Regions from separate parts of the Marinomonas sp. A3A genome, predicted to be linked through region 1. Evidence: predicted binding sites of a transcription regulator. Region 1 holds the regulator's gene; each other region holds the start of a gene.
The links. The regulator PhoB, encoded in region 1, activates phosphate uptake and scavenging genes when phosphate is short. The targets are predictions, from matches to a motif close to TGTCATANNNNTGTCANA.
Positions count from the first base shown of each region.

Region 2: a site for PhoB is predicted at 2,750-2,767, ahead of CYL31_RS15530 (putative 2-aminoethylphosphonate ABC transporter substrate-binding protein). Genes of this name have one in related genera too.
Region 3: a site for PhoB is predicted at 3,116-3,133, ahead of CYL31_RS15280 (phosphatase PAP2 family protein). Genes of this name have one in related genera too.

Region 1 is NZ_CP025532.1:40,130-45,985, reverse strand. Features, by position in the region: gene CYL31_RS00205 (peptide ABC transporter substrate-binding protein) at 1-885, opposite strand, end outside; gene cysZ (sulfate transporter CysZ) at 1,228-2,007, shown strand; gene CYL31_RS00195 (response regulator) at 2,007-2,849, shown strand; gene phoR (phosphate regulon sensor histidine kinase PhoR) at 2,902-4,248, opposite strand; gene phoB (phosphate regulon transcriptional regulator PhoB) at 4,245-4,940, opposite strand; gene ubiA (4-hydroxybenzoate octaprenyltransferase) at 5,025-5,856, opposite strand, start outside.
Region 2 is NZ_CP025532.1:3,321,661-3,327,516, forward strand. Features, by position in the region: gene CYL31_RS15520 (GGDEF domain-containing protein) at 1-1,615, opposite strand, end outside; gene CYL31_RS15525 (UTRA domain-containing protein) at 1,933-2,652, shown strand; gene CYL31_RS15530 (putative 2-aminoethylphosphonate ABC transporter substrate-binding protein) at 2,906-3,934, shown strand; gene CYL31_RS15535 (putative 2-aminoethylphosphonate ABC transporter ATP-binding protein) at 4,076-5,152, shown strand; gene CYL31_RS15540 (putative 2-aminoethylphosphonate ABC transporter permease subunit) at 5,152-5,856, shown strand, end outside.
Region 3 is NZ_CP025532.1:3,271,129-3,276,984, forward strand. Features, by position in the region: gene folM (dihydromonapterin reductase) at 1-220, opposite strand, end outside; gene CYL31_RS15270 (dienelactone hydrolase family protein) at 468-1,391, shown strand; gene CYL31_RS15275 (MJ1255/VC2487 family glycosyltransferase) at 1,434-2,534, opposite strand; gene CYL31_RS15280 (phosphatase PAP2 family protein) at 2,531-3,046, opposite strand; gene CYL31_RS15285 (phospholipase A) at 3,232-4,287, opposite strand; gene CYL31_RS15290 (5-carboxymethyl-2-hydroxymuconate Delta-isomerase) at 4,326-4,676, opposite strand; gene CYL31_RS15295 (2-hydroxyacid dehydrogenase) at 4,715-5,650, opposite strand; gene CYL31_RS15300 (VOC family protein) at 5,647-5,856, opposite strand, start outside.

The sequences.
Region 1 (5,856 bases):
ATAGGTACCTAGTTTTGGTGTTACGACAACTTCATCAGGAATGTCTCGCATAAGCTGTTTGAAGTGGTCATTGGGGATTTCATAGCTAAGATCCATTTGACCTGCTTGGAAGCGTTTTAGCTCAGCATTAGGGGATTCAATAGGCAAATAGGTAACCTTATTGATGATTGTTTTTGCATCATTCCAATAGTTTTTATTGCGGGTGAAAACCATTTTTTCGTTAACAACCCATTCGTCCATTTTATATGCGCCGTTAGACACCATGTGTTCTGGTTTAGTCCAATCATCGCCCCATTTTTCGACCACTTTTTTAGGCACTGGGAACATAGTTTGATGAGAGGTCATTTTTACAAAGTAAGGTACTGGACGTTCAAGCGTGACTTGGAATGTATAAGCATCTAGGGCTTTTACACCCAGTGTTGAAGGCTTTGCTTCACCCGCAATGATTTTAGTTGCGTTAACAATAGATGGGATTTCCATGAACCATGCGTATGGCGAAGCGAGTGCAGGATCGACAGCACGTGTGAAAGCGAAAACAAAATCTTCTGCGGTGACAGGATCGCCATTAGACCATTTCGCATCTTTACGAAGGTGGAAGGTGTATTGTGTGTTGTCGTCGTTTACATCGTAGCTTTTGGCGACACCTGGAACTTGGTTGCCATCACCATCTTGGTTATACAAACCTTCGAAGAGATCTTTAGAACGAATGGAAGCGGGTGTGCCTTCCATTTTCTGTGGGTCCATAGTTGCAGGCTCTGAGCCGCCGCCACGGATAAGTTCTTGTTTAGCCGCTAGTTCTACGCCAGCTGGTACGTCTGCCGCCTGAGCTTGCAGAGCGAAGAAAGAAGTTGCCATGATGGCACTGGCGAGTAATGTCATTTTCATCTTTATAGTGTCCCTTGTGAGTTAACTTTTGTGAATGTGCTTTTTATATTCAGACGCGATACCTGCACTGGTTCGTATTCGTCTTACGGTTTCATAGTTCACCAATTCGCTAAAGGTCACAATCGAAATTGCGTATCAGGTCATGCGTCTAATAAATGTAAGCTTTATAAAAGAGCAGTGAAAATTGCATGTTTAGTGTCTACAAGGCTTGAAGCTGTTGTTCATTACGTTTATGAGTCTTCAATTTGAAAGGCTATGTGGAGCCGAGAAAGTCGTCATGATATTCTGTAGCTCTTAGATAAATTTGATCGAAGGGTCTAACTTTAGGAGTAATGCAGCATCGTGATCACTCACCCATTTAAAGCCGCCGGGGCTTTTTTAAAAGCGTTTCCTTTGGTTTTTTCGAAAGATTTAAGGCTGTTTATATTGGCGCCTTTGTTGGCGAACTTTGTTTTGGTGGGCTTATTGTATATGGTCGCCTTTAGCTATTTTCAGACCTTAATGGATTCAGCAATGGGGTATTTACCTGAATGGGTATCCTTTTTGAATTGGCTGTTTTATTTGATATTTGCCGCTATTATTAGCGTGCTTTTGTTCTATAGTTTTTCGGTAGGTGTGAATATTTTAGCCGCACCTTTTATGGCATTTTTAGCGGAAAAAGTAGAAGAAAAGGAAACAGGGAAGGTTTTTGATGAAACCCTAACAACAGGCGTTATTATGGCGATTATCGGCCGTAGCTTGCAGCGAGAATGTCAAAAAATATTGTATTTTTTACCTCGTTTTATTTTGCTATTGTTATTGTCTTTTATTCCTCTGGTTAATGTTATTGCACCAGTATTGTTATTATTATTTTCAGCTTGGATGTTATCTCTTCAATATATGGATTATGCTTTTGATAATAATAAAGTTAAATTTCATGATATGAGAATGGCATTACGCTCCAAACCTTTGTTATGTTGGACATTTGGCGGCATAGTAATGGTAGGTTTGACGATTCCTTTCTTTAACCTATTCGTTATGCCGATTGCTGTTGTGGCAGCCACATTATTGTGGATTTCGGTTTTTAGATCACAGCATGGGGATTTTTCTGCCTTGTTAGATCGCACTAATGGAACTTTGTGATGTCGTTAAAAATTTTGGTAGTAGATGATGCTTCTTTTACACGTGACTTGATTCGACGCTCACTGCGTAAGCAATTTCCGGCGGTTGAAATTGAAGAGGCAGTAAATGGTCGTAAAGCACAACAAATGCTGACAAAAGTACAGTTTGATATGGTGCTGTGCGATTGGGAAATGCCTGAAATGACGGGTGTTGAGCTGCTTAAGTGGTGTCGAGAACAGCCTAAATATAAAAAAGAAGACGTGCCATTTGTGATGATTACCAGCCGTGGCGATAAAAGCCATGTGGTGGAAGCTGTGCAATCGGGTGTTACTGACTACCTTGGTAAGCCGTTTTCTAGCGAGCAGTTAGCCAATAAAGTAATATCCGCAGCAAAAAAGCATGGCCTTGATAAGAAGCTGATGTCACAGAAATCTCGTGAATCTGTCTCTCCTGGTGGCGTAAGCTCTGCATCGTTAGATGTATTAATGGGCGCAGGCAAAAGCACTCCTGTGAAGGCTACCAAGTTCACCAACCCCGATGTGCCAGCGGTATCAGTAAAGGATGTCAAAATCCCGACCATGGTACGTTTTGAAAACAAACAGTTTCGCTGCATGATCGTTCAGTTCAGCAAGACTGAAGCAACGATGTTTATTAAGAGCGACGACGTTGTGCCACAAGTCTTGGGGCAGGCGGTATTGGATTTAGAACATAAGGGCGCGATGAATCGTTTGAATTATTATGTCCAATCCGTTGCTACCACAGAGAAAAAACACGACTCGACCTTTTTGACGGTTATTTTGAGTTTGATCGATCAGGATAGCGAGAAAGAGGCGTTTATTAGCCAGTTGTTTGATAGTTTATAAATCTCGTTACCAACCCCTCCCTAACCCTCCCCTTGAAGATAAGGGAAGGGATTTAATGACTTGGTGAATCTTGGTTATCGTCTGTAGGAATAGGTAGCGCCGGAATCGTATCGTTTCTGGTTCGATTCGCGGGGAAGTGGCAAGAGAAGGTACTGCCGAAACCTGGTTGACTGCGTATTTGCAGTTTGGCGTCGTGATGCAATAACACATGCTTTACGATAGCTAAGCCAAGTCCTGTACCGCCTGTTTTGGAGCCTCTTCCTTTATCGACACGGAAAAAACGTTCTGTGAGGCGAGGGATGTATCTTGGCTCTATGCCTAGTCCTGAATCTTTTACTGAGAAAACACCGTTAAACTCACTGGATTCCCATTTTATCTCAATCTCACCACCATCCGGTGAATATTTTATGGCGTTAAAAATCAGGTTTGAAAACGCACTGTATAGTTCTTTGTAAGAACCGTATAGACGAGCTTCTTCGGGAACTTGTAAAGCAATGGTGTGCTTGTCCGTCAAGATAGGCGTGGTCGTATTGGTGATGGTTTTAACTAGATCTGAGACTTTATGCCACTGGTTCTCTTCGCGCTTATCATTGCTTTCTAGACGAGATAGCAGTAGCAGATCTTCGATGAGTTGTTCCATTCGCTCAGATTGCTCAGACATATTTACAATGCCTTTTTGCATGCTTTTAGGCAGACTGTCCTTGAACATGTCGAGAGTTTCTAAGTAGCCTTTAATAACGGTAAGTGGTGTTTTTAATTCATGGGAAGCGTTGGCGACAAAGTCTTTTCGCATCTGCTCTAGCAAGTGTAAACGCGTGACATCACGAACAAAAATGAGATGATCATTTTTATCGTATAGTGTGGTTTGAATTTCTAAATACACACCGTCTTTGGCTGGAGACTTGATGACCAAAGGTTCACCAAAGCGCTTTTGACTAAAGTAACGGAAAAATTCTGGACTACGAACAATATTGGTGATGATTTGACCACGATCGACAGGTCGCATCAAGCCGAGAAAGTGGGCAGCCGAGTTGTTCCACCATTCCAAGTTACCTTGGTTATCTGCCATGATAACGCCTTCTTTTAAGGCGGTTGTGGAGCTTTCAATTCTTGTTAGGGCTTGGCGCATGCGGCGTTTAGATTTACGTTGCTTCTTATGCAGACGATAAACAGCATCGAACACTTCGCCCCAAATACCGCTGGCTTCCGGGGGGGCTGCACGACCAGAATGACGCAGCCAATTGTGGAATTGGTATAGCTGATAAAGTTGCCAGTACAAAGAACCTAAAACGTACAGTAGCAAAACACCCAACAACTGACCTATGATTAGGCCTATTACAATGCAGGCCGCGAGCCCCGCGAGCCAAGTAATAATGGTGTTTCGCCAAACTGTTTTCATACGGACCTTTTTGCTGAGAAGCGGTAGCCTGTTCCTCGTACGGTTTGTATCAAGAAATCATGAGTGCTACCAATGGCTTTGCGTAAACGACGTATATGAACATCAACGGTACGTTCTTCAACGTAGACATTTCCACCCCATACTTGATCCAACAATTGCGCTCTTGAATAGGCACGCTCTTGATGGGTCATAAGGAATTTTAGTAGACGGTATTCTGTCGGCCCCATGTCTAAAGGACGACTGCCTATAGTAACTCTTTGGCTAATTGGATCAAGGGTCAGGCCTTCGATTTCAATTGGTTCATCAACCCCTTGAGGCGTCGCACGACGTAATACGGCTTTGAGTCGTGCAACTAACTCGCGTGGTGAAAAAGGCTTGGTGATGTAATCATCCGCACCCACTTCTAAACCTTGGATTTTGTTGTCTTCTTCACTTTTCGCAGTCAGCATGATGACCGGAATTTCAGCCGTCGTAGTGTCTTTTTTCAATCTGCGAGTAAGCTCGATGCCACTACCGCCGGGCATCATCCAATCTACAAGAATCAGATCTGGACGGTGGTCCACAATGATTTCATGGGCTTGCTGAATGTTTTCTGCTTCCAAATACTCGTAGCCTGCCATTTCAAGTGCAATGGCGATCATTTCGCGTATGGAAGATTCGTCGTCAATAATTAATACTTTTTTACCGGTCACAGGATTCATCCTCATCTCAGGAACGGTTTCATTAAAACGATCTAATGTGACAATTCGGTTACATTGTCACAACTTTGCCATATATTAGATAAAATAGCTTGCAACTAGACCGATGAAAACACAGTAGCCAACGCGGTTATTGTCTAAAAATGAGCGAAAGCATGCTTGTCGATCACGCTCTTTGGCTTGTTTAAACTGCTGATAAAAGAGCCCAACACAAACGACTAATGACACAAAGTACGGCCAATGCAGTCCTGCTAGTAAGCCAATCCAAGTCAATAAAGATAAGGTTAGTCCTTGCAGGCAAACAATGACGAATAAATCGTATCGGCCAAATAAAATTGCAGTGGATTTGATGCCTATTTTAAGATCGTCTGGACGGTCTGTCATCGCATAATACGTGTCATAAGCAATCGTCCAAAAGCAATTTGCGACAAACAACATCCATAGCTCAGGATCCATTAAATCCCCACCTTGTGCGCTGTAGGCCATAGGGATCGCCCAAGAAAAAGCCAAGCCAAGAAACAGCTGGGGCAGGTGTGTGTACCGCTTCATAAAGGGATACAGCGCAGCAAGACCTAAGCCTGCGAATGACAGTAAAATAGTCTTCAGATCGGTAAACAGCACTAGGATGAAACTTAAAATCGATAAGGCACCAAACAGCATCAGCGCTTCTTTTTCGGATACGCGGCCAGAAGGCAAAGGTCGATTTTTGGTGCGATCAACAAAGCCATCGACTTTTCTATCCGCGTAGTCATTAATGACACAACCCGCTGAACGCATGCTGAAAACGCCTAAGATAAAGATAACCACCAAATGCCATTGAGGCATGCCATCGGCGGCAAGCCATAGTGCCCATAATGTTGGCCACATAAGTAAGAATGAGCCGATAGGGCGGTTGAATCGAGTGAGTTCT
Region 2 (5,856 bases), 1.1 Mb from region 1:
GCTCTTTCGCTTTATAAAGGGCTGAATCCGCGCGATTAAGTACCTGCTCATGATGACGATCTTCTACGTTATACATAGCCACGCCAAAGCTCGCAGTAATATACAATCCAGCACTCATTTCTTCCGTTTCAAGTTCTTGGCGCAGGACTTCGGCAATATTCAGGGCTTCCTGAGCAGATATTGTTGGCAATAAGATAGTAAACTCTTCACCACCAAACCGTGCAACCATGCCTTTATCTGCAACTCTATTAGCAAGTAATTTGGCCGTTTTCTTAAGCACAGTATCACCCACAGTATGTCCATATTGATCATTCACTTTTTTAAAGTGATCTGCATCTACCATGATGATAGAAAACGTACTATCGGATGCTTGAGCAGAGGCAAACTGTTTTAATAACGCCTCATCTAAAGCCAAGCGATTGAAGCTATTAGTAAGCGAATCTTGCCTAACAATCGCCTCCAACTCAGCGGTTCTGGTGCGTACTTTTTCTTCTAGAGTCAGGTTCATTTTTAATAAAGATTGCTCTCTATCCAATAATGAAGACATCATTTCCTGTAAAGAGCGACTTAAACTAGTAATTTCATTTAACTGACTATCATCTTGGAAAGTAAGATGACGATTACCTTGTTGAATGCTTTTTGCAGTTTGAGCCAGACGCTCTATCGGACGACTTAATGTGCCAGCAAATTGATAAGCCAGCAGCATACAAAGTAAGGTTGAAAACACACCTAAAAAAAGCAACAACTTATGAACTTCATTAACGACAGACATAGCAATAGACAATGGCTGACGCACCACAATTTTCCACCCTAGGTTTGTTGACTCAGGAGATCGCACAGATACTAAACTGGTCAGATACTCCTTATCATCTTGCCACATCAATGTTTTAAATTGGCCATTACTTGGTAATACTTCTGGTACCCTAAAATCACTAAGATGATTATCTGGATATAAAATATTGTGCTCTTTATCAATAATAAAGATGTCGATACCTTTCTGCCTTGACGCTTCAGCCAATGAAGACAATAAAACCTCTCGAACCCAGCTCCAGTCAGCATGCGTCGCTACCACACCTTTAAGCGCACCATTTTCCCCTATTACTGGAGCCGCAAAATCGACAAAGCGAATTGGTGCGCCATCTTTCGGTTTAGGAAGTAATTTTTCGAGCAATAAAGCCTTATGTACATCACCAACAAAAGGACCTGTACGACCATGAATAAACCAAGGACGCTGACTGACATCAGCCCCCTTCAAAACACCATTGCTTGACGCTAGCACCAAGCCATCAAGATTAGCAAAGCCGATCCAAGCATAATTCTTATATGAGTTCTTAATTTGATCTATGTCGTGCTGTAATTCGCTTAAGTCTTGGTTAGCATACAAAGAAGAGCGCTTACTTAGCAGAAGAATCTCACGCTCACGTTCCATAAGATTTGCTGACAATATATTAGAAATAGATTGACTAATATTTACTAAAGACTCACCACTGGCCTCGGATAGACGAGTAGAAGCCAGTTGATAAAAAGAGGTAACAAGCACCAAGCTTAGGGAGAGCAGTAAGCCTCCAGACAAGAGAGTAATGCGTTTTCTAAAAGTATTGAAACCTCTTAGCATAGCGTGTAAACCTGTCATTAGGTAAAATAGCGTGTAAACCTGTCATTAGGTAAAATAGCGTGTAAACCTGTCATTAGGTAAAAAGTAAACTGCGTATTTTAGGCATGATAACATGCCTCTGCTTGCACTTTACATGCATAATCAAAAAAGTTTAACGCATCAAAATTGAACACTTTTCCATCATACTGCTCAGTTTTAACTCAATTGGTTAGCTCATTAATTCAAAAAGTACTGAAATTCATTTTTGATTTTTGAGTCAAAAACAAAAAAGAGTATATTGAGATAAATTTTTCACTCTCTTTATTTTCAGGCACTCCATGTCCAGCAGCCATTATCAACAAATACAACGTTACTTTAGTGAATTGATTGCAAATAAAGCCTTACTAGCAGGTTCAAAGCTCCCTTCTGAAAGAGAGATAGGCGAGCAATTTAAACTAACTCGCATCACGGTACGACAAGCACTGCAAAACCTAGAGGCTGAAGGCCTCATCTATCGACAAAATAGGCGTGGCTGGTTTGTCACGCCTCCTGCTGTGGTATACGACCCAGCCAGTTACCTTAGTTTCAACTTGTATGTATCTGAGCAAGGCTGTCAGCCATCTACACAAAAACTGGCTCAACAATTAGAACCAGCAAACGCCCATATTGCCACTCTGATGGGAATTCCAGAAAAAACGCCAGTGCTGTTCTTGCATCGCCGACGTTATATTGATCAACGCCCAGTATTGATCGAGAAAATGTACATTAATATTGCACTATTACCTGGCATTGAAAACGAAGACCTAACTCAATCATTAAGTCAGCTATTGAAAAATAAATATCAGCTTGAATATCACAATATGGATTTATTTTTTAAGTCCACCTCTCTTCCTGCTCACGCGGCAAACGATTTGGAGATTTCAGCTGGCCAACCTGGCCTTCATATCGAGCGAATAAATTACCTAACCAACGATGAGAATAACAAGCAAGTACTTGAAATAGATTACGAATTTTGGCGACATGATGCTGTCACTATTAATATATCTATTCGTGATTAAGCACTTTTCACTCAGCTTTTGCTTTTCCTATCGACAAAAAAAAAACACCAGTTTATCTGATAAATCTGCCAACTTTTCTCTCTCTTAATTTCCTCCTTGTCATATAAATGACATTTTTGGCTGCTATTTTGCATTAACAAATCTGGTATAGACCAGATTAACGAGTTGATGCTTTTTTGGTGCAAAGGGTCATGTCTCTGCTCACCAAAATATTCATCACCTCTCATTCAATACAAACGATGGAGAAGTGAAGATGACACAGAGAGCCCTTTTTAAACGTCTTGCCGCCACGGCTGGTATCGCATTGGTTTCCATTTCTGCACATGCAGCGAAAACCGAATTAACGGTCTACACCGCTATTGAAGCAGAAGATCTTAAAAAATACGCGGCACGCTTTAACGAAGACAACCCAGACATCAAAATCAACTGGGTGCGCGATTCTACTGGCATCATCACGGCTAAATTGTTGGCAGAGAAAGACAACCCTCAAGCTGATGTAGTTTGGGGACTTGCGGCCACCAGCCTAATGCTATTGAAAAACGACGGCATACTCGACGTTTATAAGCCAAACGGTTACGACAAAATCTCGCCTAAATTCAAAGATCTCTACAAAGAACCCGTTTGGGTCGGAATGGATGCTTGGATGGCGGCAATCTGCTTCAACACAGTAGAAGCAGAAAAATTAGGTCTACCTAAACCAGCATCTTGGCAAGATCTGACTAAGCCTGTTTACAAAGATCACATCATCATGCCTAACCCTAACTCATCTGGCACAGGTTTCCTTGACGTAAGCAGCTGGTTGCAAATGTTCGGAGAGGACAAAGGCTGGGATTACATGGATGCATTACACAGCAATGTTAGTCGCTATACCCACTCCGGCTCTAAACCTTGTAAATTAGCGGCATCTGGTGAAATTCCAATCGGTATTTCTTTTGCCTTTCGTGCCGCAAAATCGAAAAAACAAGGTGCGCCGTTGGACATAGTCTTTCCAACAGAAGGCCTAGGCTGGGACATGGAAGCAACCTCTATTATCAAAGGTACTAAAAAGCTCGAAGCAGCAAGAAAACTTGTCGATTGGACGATTTCTAAAAAGGCCAATGAAATGTACAGCGAAGGCTATGCTGTTGTTGCCATGCCAGGCATTGCTAAGCCTATTGATTACTTCCCAGAGGATGCAGAGTCTTTGATGATCGATAACGACTTTGAATGGTCTGCCAAAAACCGCGATGCGATTCTGACCCAATGGCAAACTCGCTACGACAGCAAAAGCGAACCGAAATAAGAAAATTATGATCGTAAGAATCTCTTTTCCCCTGCGATCATCGTCAATTGAACCGCGCGAACATCGCGGTTCAATTGTTTTATTTCAGAGCAAGCATCCATCTTGATTAATTAAACGCTCACGACTGAAAGAGGACCTATCATGTCCAACCAAACCTACTTGGAATTGCATAATATTGATCAAATGTTTGGCACACACCAAGCGTTAAAAAACGTGTCATTGAACATTGCCGAAGGAGAATTTGTCTGTTTTCTTGGGCCTTCTGGCTGTGGTAAAACCAGCTTATTACGCATAGTGGCGGGATTGGATACACCGACGTCAGGACGTATTTTTCAAGCTGGACGCGACATCACTCACGCTCCAGTCAACCACCGAGACTTTGGTATTGTCTTTCAATCTTATGCTCTGTTTCCGAATTTAAGCGTCGCTGACAATATTGCTTATGGCTTGGTATCCCAAAAAGTATCTACCAACGAACGACGCGCTCGTGTAACAGAATTATTGGCAACCGTTGGCCTGTCTGGTAGCGAAGGCAAGTATCCAGCGCAACTATCAGGTGGACAGCAGCAACGTGTCGCCTTAGCTCGCGCTCTAGCAACGTCACCCGGTTTATTATTACTCGATGAGCCATTATCTGCACTGGATGCACGGGTTCGCGCCCACTTGCGCCAAGAAATCAAACAGCTTCAAGAAAAGCTTGGCGTGACCACCATCATGGTAACTCACGACCAAGAAGAAGCCTTAACCATGGCGGATCAAATCGTCGTGATGAACCAAGGTGTGATCGAACAAATCGGCACACCGCAAGAGATTTATGCCAATCCAATATCACCTTTCGTGGCCGAGTTTGTTGGCGAAATGAATTTCTTAAGCGCTAAAGTTAGCGGCGTAGGTCAGATGCAGTCTGGCAACTTAACACTGCATTGCGATTCTTCATCAACATTACCTATTGGTCAGGCCGCGCAACTAGCGATTCGCCCAGAAGATGTGCGCTTTCAAGCTGATAATTCAGCAGGCAATATCCTTAATGCTCGAGTACTAAACTTAGAATTTTTGGGCTCTAGGGTTCGTTCCTCATTGAAGTTAGAGGACCATGAACGTCCAATTATTGCCGATATTTCCATGAACGAAATGTCTCGCCTCAATTTAGTCCTTGGGCAAAATATCGTGTGTCAGTTCCCCCATGATCGTCTGCATATTTTTGGAGGCGCTGCATAATGCATTCAGTAACACAACAATCTAGCACCATAGCGAAAGAGCAACCTTGGTACTCTTCTAAAAAATACTTTTCTCATCAGCATCAACGCCGCAGCCTAGATGAATGGTCATTGGGTGGCATTTTAATCATTGGCGTACTAGCTCTGTTTATTTGCGTAGTCTTACCTCTGTATTCTTTGCTATCAAAAAGCGTGGAAAATAGAGAGGGAGAGTTTATTGGCTTAGCCAACTTCGCAAAATTTATCGATACACCAAGTTTGTATAGCTCAGTCAGCAACTCTTTATTCATTGCCCTGTTGTCTATGGTGATCGTCACCAGCTTAGCGTTTTTAACCGCTTACGCCATCAGTCGCACTCGCATTCCATTAAAAGGCTTTTTTCGCATTGTCTTGGTCTTACCGATTTTGGCGCCATCTTTGTTGCCAGCTATCAGCTTGGTGTATCTATTTGGCAATCAAGGTATTTTGAAAGAAGTCTTAATGGGCGAAAGCATTTACGGCCCAATTGGTATAGTTATCGGCTCATGTTTCTGGACTTTCCCTCACGCCTTAATGATCATGCTAACCGCACTAGCAAATACAGATGCACGATTGTATGAATCCGCCGAAGCGCTCGGCGCATCGCCTATGCGCACCTTTTTCACGGTGACTTTACCTGCGGCTAAATATGGCATTATCAGCGTCGCCTTTGTGGTGTTTACATTA
Region 3 (5,856 bases), 1.2 Mb from region 1:
ATCGACTTTGTATTTTAGCAATAAATTCATCTACTCCAGAGCTGGATGAAAAGTCTGCTTGAATACAAGAAATTCCTTGCTCTTCTAAAATGGCAATATCTGCTCGAGCTCTGCGATAAGTAATAATTACTTCATATCCTTGAGCAACTAATGCTTTAGCACAGGCAAGGCCTAAGCGCTGCCCTCCGCCGGTAATAATAATTGGCATTTTACGCGTCATTAGTATCCGTTCCTACTGAGTTATCATCATTAACCACATGAAAAAATACTATCGATTCAGCATCTATACTTTGTTTCTGCCAATGTTAAATTCTTCGGCTAACCTTAAATACGTTGGCTATTAAAAAAAAGATCAATCGAGATCATCTAAAATATTTTTTTATGCGTATCTATTGAACCACTTTTCATTCCAAAGTTCTAAAAAATGCGTTGCTGAATTTCACTCTCAAAATAAAGAAGGAATTGCGATGACTTTACCAACAGAAAGACCGACCAATAAATCCTTACCAAGCGGTAGCATTCCTCAGGAAGCTTTCGATTGGTATGACGAATATGCTCATGGTGACATAGACCGCCGTACATTTTTATCTCGCCTTGGTACGCTTAGCGTAACGGGACTGACCCTTTCCGTCGTCGCAGGAGCACTCACCCCCAACTACGCGTTAGCTGAGCAAGTATCTTTTAATGACCCTGATATTACTGCTAGCTATGTGGAATACGATTCACCAAATGGCCATGGCAAGGCTCGCGGCTACCTAGTTATTCCTAAAAATGTCAATGCCGACAATAAAGCGCCAGCGGTGCTGGTTGCTCACGAAAACCGTGGTCTCAACCCGTACATAGAAGATGTTGCACGACGTTTAGCAAAAGTTGGATTCATCGCCTTTGCTCCTGATGCTCTTTTCCCTTTAGGTGGCTACCCTGGCAATGATGACAAGGGACGAGAAATGCAAAAGACCTTAGACGGAAATAAAATCGAAGGTGATTTCATGGATGCGGCAACTCTGCTGAAGAAGCATGAATTGAGTACAGGAAAAGTCGGTATGGTAGGTTTTTGCTACGGCGGTTATTTGACCAATGCCTTAGCCGCCGCCATGCCAGATACAATCCATGCTGGTGCACCTTACTATGGCACTCCAGCCAAGTCCAACATAGACAAAATCAAAGCACCGTTGCAGCTGCATTTTGCTGAACTAGATAAACGAGTAAACGATACTTGGCCAGATTATGAGGCAGCACTTAAGGCAAATAAAGTCGATTACACAGCCTACGTGTATCCTCAAGCGAACCATGGCTTCCACAATGATTCGACGGCTCGCTACCAAGAGAAAAATGCTGAACTTGCATGGGAACGCACTATCAGCTTTTTCCAAAAAACCTTGAGCGCTTAACAATTAACAAGAGACATTTACACTAAGTTACGGCCTACTAGTTTAGGCCGTAACGCTTTTTACTCTCTTGGTATTATGAATTAGCGTTTGGTTATTGTATTTAAAATCAATACCGCGAACATTCGGTGTTTGTCGCCATAAAGACTCACACAAATCAGACACGCTAATATCATTACTAGATTGCAACCAAGCAACAACAGAACGAGCGACATTAGGATACGATATCTGCACTACTCTACTGGTTTCTAGCCACTCTTGAATAACTTGCGAATTTAATACATCTGTTGTTTTCGCAACGTCTAAAAAGTCTAGGGCGATGGCGTTAGAATGTTGCTCTATTTGTCCTTTAAGCGGCTTTGCCAGAATACGACGACCAAGCTGTAAGGCTTCGGAATTTAGTTCAAATCCAGCATTACAAAGTACAGATTCACATTCACTTAAGTTCTTTTGAAACACTTCCCGACCAAAAGCAAAAACTTCTACATTGCCGTAGACACCAGGTTCAATGTCTTTGCAATGAAGACGGAAGCGATAATCCGGCACGCCATCTAGCCAATCCAAAACAGCTTCACTGTTCTCAAAAGGTAAATAGACTAAAACGTGCTCAGGATCGGGCATGTTTTTCATTTGCTGCGCATGAATAAGTGGCGGCAAAATGGGATAACCAAAATGATGCCAATGAGCTCCTAATTGGATTGCTGCAGGCGCAAAATTTGACATTACCCACTGCGCAATAAAGTTTTTCTTGTAGCGTGGAATATCATATTTGAACGCATATTGATGGCCAAACCCAACACAAGGCACGCCTTGACGTTTAGCAGCCCAAGCAACGATAGGCTCAAAATCAGTGATGACCAAATCATAGCCACGGGTATCTATCGAACGAATATCTCGATACAACTTAAAAAAATTGGCGCTCTTACAAGTGGCATATAAGTCTAGCTGACCATTTCGAGCGACAAAACTCAAACCTTGAAAAGTTCGGTAATTGCCAAATACCGCCATATCAAAGTAGTCCTCTGGCTTACGACCAGAAAAAACAAAATCTACTTCTACGCCAGCGGCATGCATTTCTGCCGCCATGGCTCGCGCTCGAGTAATATGACCATTCCCCGTCCCTTGAACACCGTACAATATTTTCATACCAAAATACCTATTGCCATCGCTGCGCAAGCAGTACCTAATAAAGCTCCAATCACGGTATCTGTTGGAAAATGCACACCTAGAAAAATACGTGATAAGCCGACATTTGCCGCCCAGAAATACAACATGACATTCAAGCTGGGAAACCACTCAGATAGACAAAAGGCCACAAAAAAAGCCCCTGATGTGTGACCTGACGGAAAAGAGAATTGATCTGAAGGAATAATAAAACTATTAAAATCATCCAACGCATCGGCTGGACGATTGCGTTTAAAACCGCGCTTCAATGCAAAGTACACAACACGCTCGACTAAAAAACCCAATATCAATACCAACGTTAGTGTTGCCTCACCAGCGAACCAAAATAACAATGCTAATAACGCGTAAAGCGGGCCATCCGCTGAAAATGAAACGGCTCGCCCGATACGAGTTAATGTCGCTCTGTGCTTGCGCGCCATACACCAAGAAAAAGTTTGTACATCAACTGCGTGGATATTCTGAAGTATGTTCATCCTTATCACCTCACTGGTTTTGTCTTACTACCAACATAGACCAGTAAAATGTCCGTTCTGTGGCATTAGTATGACAACTTAGTGACATACCTAAACCACAACTTTCAGGCAAAAAAATACCTCGACATAACGAGGCATTTAGAAACATGTCATCTCAGCTTATTCAAAGTCTATTGCTAAGCTAACTATAGCCAGTTAGTCAGCATTATCCCCACACCAAGAGATTGAGTTTGATGATTGTAGTCCAACAAAGATTGCCCATAACCATTAAAGTATTGAACATAGCCGCGCGTTTTCCCCCATAAAGGAAAAGTAAAACCAACTTGAATCGCGCCCCTGTTATCAGACGACTTAAAGTTATTTCTCAGCATCACATCAATGGTGTAGTCATCAATGACATGTATCACATTAAACTCACCATAGCCGTAATAGTTCTCTATATTCGGGTTATCATCCACTTTTGAGCTTTCAGGAATTCGATACCACGGCTTAATAGAAAAAGCTGTGTCGCCATGTTCAAACATGAAATCCACATAAAAACGGTTCCAAGAACGAGATAAATCCCCTGATTGACCATTAGATTGATGATTGAAGCCATACGTCACGTAGTTCGGCTTAATCCCTAAAAGGCCTTTTTTAGGTTTGGTCACGACAAAGACTTCAGGCTCATGATTGGTATCACGAAAAGGTGAGGAAATTGTGCTGTTGTAAGCCTGCCAGTAAGCTTGCTGAGTATAGGCAAACCATAAACTACTATCTCGTCCTACCACATCGTAGGCAACAGGAAACTTCACGCTCAGTTGAAACTTAAATTCTACGCTTTCCAACTCATCCGAATCTGCCGCTTGATCACCTAAAAAAGCACGGTCATTCGGATTAGAGGTATAGGAAAAAGGTAAGAAATAATTTGGCTTATGAGGCGTTAAAACAAACGGATTATTTGCGGTATTGGTTTCTCTATTCTCCCTTTGTTGAAACAAACCATTCGCATCTCTTGCCCGCTTAGAGATAGATTCAGGAACTTCTGGCTCCTCAGGAGCGTAAGGCTCGTCTAAACCATCATCCGCAGATGCCTCGCTGTTAGACTCTAAGTTTTCCCGTTCTGAACCGTTTAGTTCGGTATTTTCAGAAACTATCGCACTATCCGACTCGGTCGTTAACGCCTTATCCAGTTCGGGTAGATCTGCCTGAGCCCAAAGCAAACTCGGAAGAAATATCATTGAGCACATAATGGCTTTCATTATTTAAAGACCTTTTTGGGCGATCAAAATCACCATTATTATTGGGATAGAACAACCTTTTTAGCGTAGGTATCGCGTTCCATTTCACAGACTTCCACCGAGAAACTAACATCCTTTAATGAAAACTGTGTTAAAGCTTCTAGAACTAAATGAGAAAGTTGCTTTCTCTGCTCCATTGTTCGACCAGAAAGCATTCTTAGAATGACATGAACGAAAGCATCTTCTTTTCCAGCGGTTAAAAAGCTCTTATAGGGGAAACTACGTAATTTGATGTCTTCTTCAGTAAACAGTGTCGATGCAATACAGGCACCCTTAACCGCCTCAAGTAAGTCTACTGGGGGCACTTCTTGTTCTAAATTTTGGCTATATTCAACGATACAATGCGGCATTTAAGACTCCATTTTTAGACTTATTAGATATTATTCCACTAATAACCACGAACCGGATCAACAGCTGGCGGAATATTACCCGTCAGTCGATACTGTTTAATATTTTCAGCGACAATTTCGCTGGCACTTACAGGGTGTGTTGGCGCAGAGATATGTGGCAATACAGTGATAGAATCATGCTGCCAAAATGAGTGATTTATAGGCAACGGCTCTTGCATAAAGACATCCAACACAGCGTGGGACAAAGCCCCTTGTTCAAGTTTCGTTAACAAAGCTTCATCATCAATAATGAGACCACGAGCAAAATTAATTAAGCTTGCTCCTATTGGTAAACATGACAGATTTTGATCATTGAGCAAGCCCTTAGTTTCTATCGTCAAGGGCAAAAGACAAACGAGTATATCACTTTGTCGCAACAATGGGATGAGCCCTTCCTCGCCATAAAAACACTCAACTCCTGCAACCTGCTTGGGGTTTCGACTCCATCCCGCAACGGAAAAACCGTTAGCGACTAAACGCTGCGCACTAACGGCACCTAGCTCCCCTAATCCAAGTACACCGATTCGGCGATCTTGAGCACGCACCATGGGTTGTTGAATCCAAGATTTTTTTGACTGCTGCTTGGCATATGTTGGCATATCTCGATGAAGGTAAAGCGTCCAAGCTAAGACTGCTTCAGACATAGTCTGGGCCAAATTGGAATCAACTAAACGCACAATTGAAAAAGGTGGTGACGACAGTTCATTGATCATACGTTCAACACCTGCCCATACACTATGAACCCACTTTAATGAAGGTAGCTCTAATAAATGATCAGGGTCTGGATTGGCGACAATAGCAATCTCACATTGCAGCTTTTGCTCTGGAGTTAAATCGGCAAAAAGTACGATCATTTCATTTGGCATTGCCGCCGATAAATGCTTAATCCAAATATTTTGTTCTGACAAATCAGCGCGACTAATAAAAGGGATCATTTTTCATACACCTGAGCCAAGTCTTTAAAGCCTTTTAACTCAATAGCATTTCCACTTGGATCTTTAAAAAACATTGTCCATTGCTCCCCAGGCAAGCCTTCAAAGCGAACACTTGGAGCAAGATCAAACGCCACATTCGCTTCAGTTAGACGCTTTGCCAACTTCTGCCATTCCTCTAACGGTAAAATCAACCCAAAGTGTGGCAT